DNA from 3 places in the Neobacillus canaveralius genome. Region 3 is predicted to be linked to each of the others. Evidence: riboswitches for the same ligand, from Rfam matches in the RefSeq annotation. Region 3 holds a riboswitch; each other region holds the start of a gene.
The links. Region 3 has a riboswitch for cyclic di-AMP ahead of ABC255_RS15075 (amino acid permease). Riboswitches for the same ligand answer to the same signal wherever they lie in the genome.

Region 1 (2,274 bases), 630 kb from region 3:
TAAAGCAGTTGTGCCTTGAATAAAGAAATACATAAAGTTTCGTCCAAATGTCTGCTCCGCAATTTGAGAAACCACGGTAACCTTTTCATTCGGAGTAATACCATAGTAATAGGCTAACAATACAATTCCCGAAAATAAAACCGCCAGTAATCCTCCCATTGCCGCCAAAGTTTTAGCAGCATTATTTGGAGCTGGATCTTTAAAGTTTGGAATCGCATTTGATATCGCCTCAACTCCTGTAAGAGCAGAACTACCTGATGCAAATGCCCTTAAAAGAAGAAATAATGATATCCCTGCAATAGGAGTTCCAACTGGTGTATGCAATTCTGCTGGAACCTGACCTGTAAAAATATTAAAGAGTCCCACACCAATTAAAATAAATAAAGCGAGCACGAATAAATAGACAGGATATGCTAAAATAGAAGCAGACTCCGTTACACCTCTTAAGTTTAAAGTAGTAATAAATATGACAAAAATAATCGCAATACCCACATTATGGTCATGCAGTGCTGGAAAGGCGGATGTTAAGGCATCGGTTCCAGCAGATACACTAACAGCTACTGTTAAAATATAGTCAACAAGTAATGACCCACCCGATATTAACCCATAATTGATACCTAAATTTTCTTTTGATACTACATACGCTCCTCCACCATGCGGGTAGGCAAAAATAATTTGTCGATAAGATAAAATTAATGCTGCTAATAAAACTAATACACCGATTGCAATCGGAAGTGAATACCAAAATGCAGCTGCACCTATTGTTACGAGGACAATTAGGATTTGTTCTGGCCCATACGCAACCGATGATAATGCGTCAGATGATAGGATTGCCAGCGCTTTTGTTTTATTGAGCTTTTGTTCCCCTAATTCTGTTGACTTTAAAGGTCTGCCAATTAATAATCTTTTAATTGAAGATACCATGTATCTGCACCACCGTGATTTCTATAAAGATATTTTTTCTCTGTTCTTATCTTGCTTAAAAAGCACAAAAAAATGCCTGCAAGTCAAAGTTAAATAGACCTGCAGACATGAATTAACTGCCTAACAAGCTCCACCTTCCTTCTCATTAACGCTTACGAGGTTAGCTGTCGGATTCGGGCCATTGAGTAGCCCTACCTTTTAAAGGATTCACCCCTTGGATATACTATCCATATGAATGGGTCCCCCGCACCAATTTGGTCTCAGCGATTTAGAAATATGAAACTGTGATTATCATACTCCTGTGTTTCTCAAATGTAAATCAAAATTTTTTAAAAAAATATAGATTGGAGAAATATATATGTCTAAAAAGAAAAAGCCGCTTTTGACAGATGAATTTTTAGATGAATTGGCTAATGAAATCAATGAGCAATACGGCCGCCCTGTTGATCAAAACGAAGATAAAAAAAATTATAAGGAAGACGATTAGCCATCAAACATATTTCACAATAACAATGGTACACATGTCCAAATTGTTAGAATCCCCCCCATTTTTAAGACAATCTTTGTTATTGGTACATATAATAACTTATCCAGTATTATGGTTGGGGGGAATAAGAATGGAAAATGTTATTCTGCTATCAAGAAACACCACTAACAGTGGGATTTTAACGTTGCATCCCAAGTTAGCAGAATCTATGGGAATAACTCAAATTACGGCTAGAAAAATCAGATTTGGTGCAAAGACCTATCAATCTATTGTAGACATTTCTGATGAACTGCCTCTAAATGGGGCAAGCCTATCTGAAGATATTTTGGACATGCTGAATATACCACAGCATTGCAGTCTTGAAATCATGCAGAATGGCAATGAAATACAAATTGGACCCTTTATTGGTTTACTTGCAGGATATTATCAAAGCTCGATTAAGAAATATCTCGATCATCTACGTGATTATGTTTTACTTTATCATGAAATTAAGGGTGCCATACTTGTCTTTTCTCTTGACCAAGTTGATAAAGTCAACCATCTCGTCAAAGGCTATCTTTATAATCCTCGAACAAAACAATGGGAAGAAGGAACCTACCCATATCCATCCTCTATTTTTGTGATGACTTCTTCTGTCAGCACCGCATGGATACAGCATTTTAAATCCATCATTGGCAATGTGGTTTTTAATGATTTCTTTCTAAATCGATGGAGTATCCACAAGAAATTGGCAAGCTCAATCGGGGTAAAATGTTATCTTCCCGATACCAATCTTTATGGTTCACCTCAAGATTTATACTACTTTTTAAAGAAATTTCCTAATTTAACGGTGAAGCCTCTAAACAGCGCCAATCGGCATGCCT
Region 2 (2,274 bases), 800 kb from region 3:
CTGTCGAATCGCTTTGATTGTAGTTTCATCGATGGAATCATCGGATTTGATGATCGTTCCATCTATATCTAAAAATAAAACTTTATACTCAGACATTGAACTGCTCCTTTATGAAGTATGTTTTCTTAGTTTAACATTAATAACTGGGAGATAAAATATCTTAGTGGGAATAATAATCCAGATAACATCGACAAAAAGGAGTCTACTGTATATGTTAAGAGCTATGATTGTAATTCTGCTGTTAATTAGCCTTCCAGAGCATATTCTCGCACAGCAAAAGGTTCCAATCTTAATATATCATTCAATAGAAGAATATAATGGGAAAGGCGCAAAGGAGTTATTTGTTACCCCCGAGAATTTCGAAAAGCAAATGGTTTATTTGAAAAATAAAGGATATACATTATTAACATTTGAACGTTGGGACGATATAGGTAAAGTGAACAAACCTATTTTTATTACATTTGATGATGGCTATAAAAATAATCGAAATGCGTACGAGATACTCCAAAAACTAAAGGATGATAAATTTAAACCAACAGCAACCTTTTTTGTTATTTCTGATTTTATTGGAAATTCAAATCGCTTATCCCCAACTGATTTAAAGGTGATGGCTGAGTCTGGTTTGATTTCCGTTCAGTCCCATACGGCTACACATTCCGATTTGACAAAGTCAGAAAATCTCCAATATGAATTAAGAGACTCGAAAGAAAAAATTAAGAATATAACCGGAAAACCAGTGATTGCGCTAGCGTATCCATATGGAAGCTTTAATGAACGTGTTGCTTCCGAAACGAAAAAGTATTATTCGTTTGGATTAACGACAACGCCAGAACACTACACAAGTAAAGGAATTAAAAACGAGCGATATTATTTACCACGAATATATGTAAAGTATTCTACCACTCTAGAAGAGTTCGCTAGGATATTGAAATAAAGGAATTATGGCGGTTCTTTGGACAAAAGGTAGATAAGCGAAAGATACCGATGATTCATGAGCAAACAATAGAAAAATCATTGTTTTTTATAAAAATTGGAGCTAAGACGGTTAATTTAAGTGAAAATCACTCTTTACAATCAATCAGGTTGAGGATAAAATTATCGACATAATCAATATGAATTAAATATTTCGGCCAAAACCCATCATTATGGGTACGGAGGAACCAATCTATTTGGGGTTTATTCTACCTTGTAGAAGGGATGAGAATTATCTTTCGCCATCCTACCCGTCAGCTAACTTCGTCGGCTAAAGCGAAGGAGGTCAAGAGACCGCCAAGTACAGGGGCTTTTTTGTTTTTTTGAAACATACTAAGCAGCTTGCTAAAATGGAGGGTCTTTTATTATGCCTATTTTTAGGGAACAGGTGAAGATGAAGATGACATTAAAAGATTATTTAACAAAACTGAAAATCGGCTTGCCTAAAACTATGGTACATCTGGATAAACAGGTTTACGAAGCTGGGAGTATTATCAATGGAACCATTGAGATTACAGGCGGGCTATTAAAAAATAAAATCAAAAGGTATGACATTGACCTCGTAGGGGTTGATTCGAAGGCATTTGTAGAAGAAACCTTAAATAGTCATTCTGTTTTCTGTTCTCTTGAGTGCAGTCCAAACCAGACTGGAAAGATTACGTTCTTTATCGATGTTCCAGACGAAATTAAACAAAATCAGAACACCTTTCAATATTCTTTAATGATCAATATTGATCTGGGGAATGCAAATAATATTACTCAAAATGTCCCAATTATGATTGGTGTTGTTTCTTAATTCATCTATTAAACTATGTAAATCGGAAGTTTATCCTATTTATTGATATAGCATTGTAAACTGCTAGAAATTTATATGTAAACTATCACCGGTATAATAAAGTTATCAAGACTTTATTAGGGCGGGTGCAATAATGGAAGAAACCATGGTTAAATCTTATTTACAGAAATCACTAGAAGAGTGGAAGGATGATATTTCAGTAGTCCTTGACGAAATTGATAAAGAGTATGATGAAGTGGCACAAGAATTAAAGGTATACTCTTATAAATACGGGATTACCAAGCAAGTCATTCAATCGACAGTGAATGAGGAAATTATTGAAAGTATACGCCAAAGGTATCATAAACCGTTTGAGGAAAGTTATAATCAATTAAAGGAATATATAAAAGATTTAGAAGAAAAGCAGCGAGTATTTCACATGTTTGTTCAAAAAATCGATGAAGTAAATCGTAAGGAATCATCAAAGAATACAAACTAATAAATAAGCAATAAGTCTGGTCCATTGG
Region 3 (2,274 bases):
TAAGAAGGTAACTAGTACACCTGGGATTAAGGATGATATGGAGAATGCCGGTGCAACTTGGTATGATGAACCAGTAGTAGTTGATGGGCACCTCGTCTCAAGCAGACGTCCGCCTGATTTACCGGACTATTTGCGTGAGTTTATAAAAGTTATTGAGGAAAAATAAGTTATTTGCAAGCATTAATTCCAATCTTTTTAGAGATACTTATTGAATGAAATGCTTATTCTTTTATGAGAGGGAGATGTAACGTGGCAAATATTGAAGTTGGAGAAGTTTTTACAATTAGTGATGAAACAGATCAGGAGCAGGAAGTAGAAGTACTTGCTTCCATCAATATAGAAGGTACCAATTATGTGGCGGTAGGATTTGTTGAAGATATTAAAGAGGAAACTGAAGAAGACATTGATATTTTCTTTCTAAAGGTTGACGAGGATGGAGACCTGACTGCAATCGAGAGCGATGAGGAATTTGATAAAATTTCTGCAGCATTTGATGAGATCATGGATGAGGACGAGGAATAGGAATAGTATTCAGAAAAGCTGGCAGCTGCCAGCTTTTTTATCGTTTAGGAAATAATAAAATTCAAAGACATTTTGATAACTGTTCTGTAAAATGCTTAGAATAGTTTATTATGCAAAATATTTTGGCACAGGCAAAAAATCTTTGCGCAAATTGCTAATAAATAATAATAAAACGTATATTTCGTACGGGAAATCAAGTTGGCATAGTTATTGCATTAAAGTATAACAAGATATATAAAGTTTCTATCGTGCTAATGGTGAAAATTGGTTAATTAAATAAGCTAATGAAAGGAGAAAAACTCCATTACATCATTCTTATCAAAACTTGAAAAGACTGGTTTGCTTTATTTTGAATGTTCAGAAGGTTCAGTCTCGACAAGCAAAACTTATATATTAAGGGAGGGATATTAATGTGGATCATTACGGTGTATTCAGAAAAAAATATTCAAATGTTTGAGTTTGATAACCAAGAAGAAGCAAGAGCAACTTACAACAGTATTAAAGGGTGTAAAGTTATTAGTCAAGTAATTTACTATAATGATTTTGATATAGTAGAATTACAATATTAATCCAGTTTTGTTAATGTATTGAAGAAATAACAGTGTTTTTTTCGAGTATAAGTATTCATAAATTTTTTAAAAATAATTTTACTTTTATTAAAATAATAACTATTATAATATTAAAAATAGTTTCAAATTTCTATATCGCTGAAACCGTTTAGGCACGGGGGAACCATATGGATGAAATAAATCCAAGGGGTGAATCCTTTTAAAGGTAGGGCTACTCAAGAGGTCCGAATCCGACAGCTAACCTCGTAAGCGTTTATGAGAAGGAAGGTGGAACTTGTGACACACTATTTAAGTGTCTACAAGTCTATTTACCATGACTTGTAGACACTTTTTTTACTTTAATAGATTTTTTTATTTTGTAACCGCTTTAATTAAAATAAAGAAAGGACTGAAGAGAATGTTACAAGAGCGTGAAATTGAAAGATTCCAGCAATCTGTAGAGCAGCAAAAAGAACAGACATTAAAACGTGAGTTGAAATCACGTCATCTATCGATGATAGCAATAGGAGGAGCAATTGGTACTGGATTATTCCTTAGCAGCGGTGCTGCTATAAGCAGTGCTGGACCCGGGGGAGCATTACTGGCTTATGCTTTAGTTGGCGCAATGGTCTTTTTTGTAATGACAAGCTTAGGAGAAATGGCTGCCTTTATGCCTACAAGTGGTGCGTTTAGTACCTATGGAACTAAATTTGTTGATCCTGCATTTGGTTTTGCGATTGGATGGACGTATTGGTTTAGCTGGGCAATGACTATTGCAGCTGAGTTAGCTGCCTCTACAATGATTATGAAATTCTGGTTTCCTGATAGTCCATCCTTGGTTTGGAGTGCTTCATTCTTAGCACTAATTTTCCTATTAAATTATTTGTCTGTTAAAGGGTATGGAGAAGGGGAATATTGGCTTTCTTTAATTAAAGTTTCAGCAATCGTAATCTTTATTATTGTTGGCTTATTGATGATTTTCGGCATTATGGGAGGAGAAGCAGTAGGTTTTAAAAACTTTACAATGGACAAAGCTCCTTTTTCAGGAGGAATTTTAAGTGTTTTTGTAGTTTTTATTGCAGCGGGTTTTTCTTTCCAAGGTACGGAAATTGTGGGAGTTACGGCGGGAGAAAGTGAGGATCCAGCCAAAAATGTACCAATGGCGATTAAAAGCGTTTTCTGGAGAATCCTAATTTTTTATATT

Region 1: linked by a shared signal. The riboswitch ahead of ABC255_RS18275 (APC family permease) and the one ahead of ABC255_RS15075 (amino acid permease) in region 3 are both predicted to bind cyclic di-AMP.
Region 2: linked by a shared signal. The riboswitch ahead of ABC255_RS11375 (sporulation protein) and the one ahead of ABC255_RS15075 (amino acid permease) in region 3 are both predicted to bind cyclic di-AMP.

Annotation. Positions count from the first base shown of each region.
Region 1 is NZ_JBDFLL010000001.1:3,640,464-3,642,737, forward strand. It holds gene ABC255_RS18275 (APC family permease) at 1-924, opposite strand, end outside; cyclic di-AMP (ydaO/yuaA leader) riboswitch at 1,059-1,200, opposite strand; gene ABC255_RS18280 (bacitracin ABC transporter ATP-binding protein) at 1,283-1,411, shown strand; gene ABC255_RS18285 (YheC/YheD family protein) at 1,542-2,274, shown strand, end outside.
Region 2 is NZ_JBDFLL010000001.1:2,215,224-2,217,497, forward strand. It holds gene ABC255_RS11365 (HAD family hydrolase) at 1-96, opposite strand, end outside; gene ABC255_RS11370 (polysaccharide deacetylase family protein) at 206-934, shown strand; cyclic di-AMP (ydaO/yuaA leader) riboswitch at 1,119-1,260, shown strand; gene ABC255_RS11375 (sporulation protein) at 1,340-1,768, shown strand; gene ABC255_RS11380 (hypothetical protein) at 1,902-2,246, shown strand.
Region 3 is NZ_JBDFLL010000001.1:3,010,273-3,012,546, forward strand. It holds gene ABC255_RS15060 (type 1 glutamine amidotransferase domain-containing protein) at 1-166, shown strand, start outside; gene ABC255_RS15065 (DUF1292 domain-containing protein) at 250-522, shown strand; gene ABC255_RS15070 (hypothetical protein) at 933-1,091, shown strand; cyclic di-AMP (ydaO/yuaA leader) riboswitch at 1,218-1,358, shown strand; gene ABC255_RS15075 (amino acid permease) at 1,489-2,274, shown strand, end outside.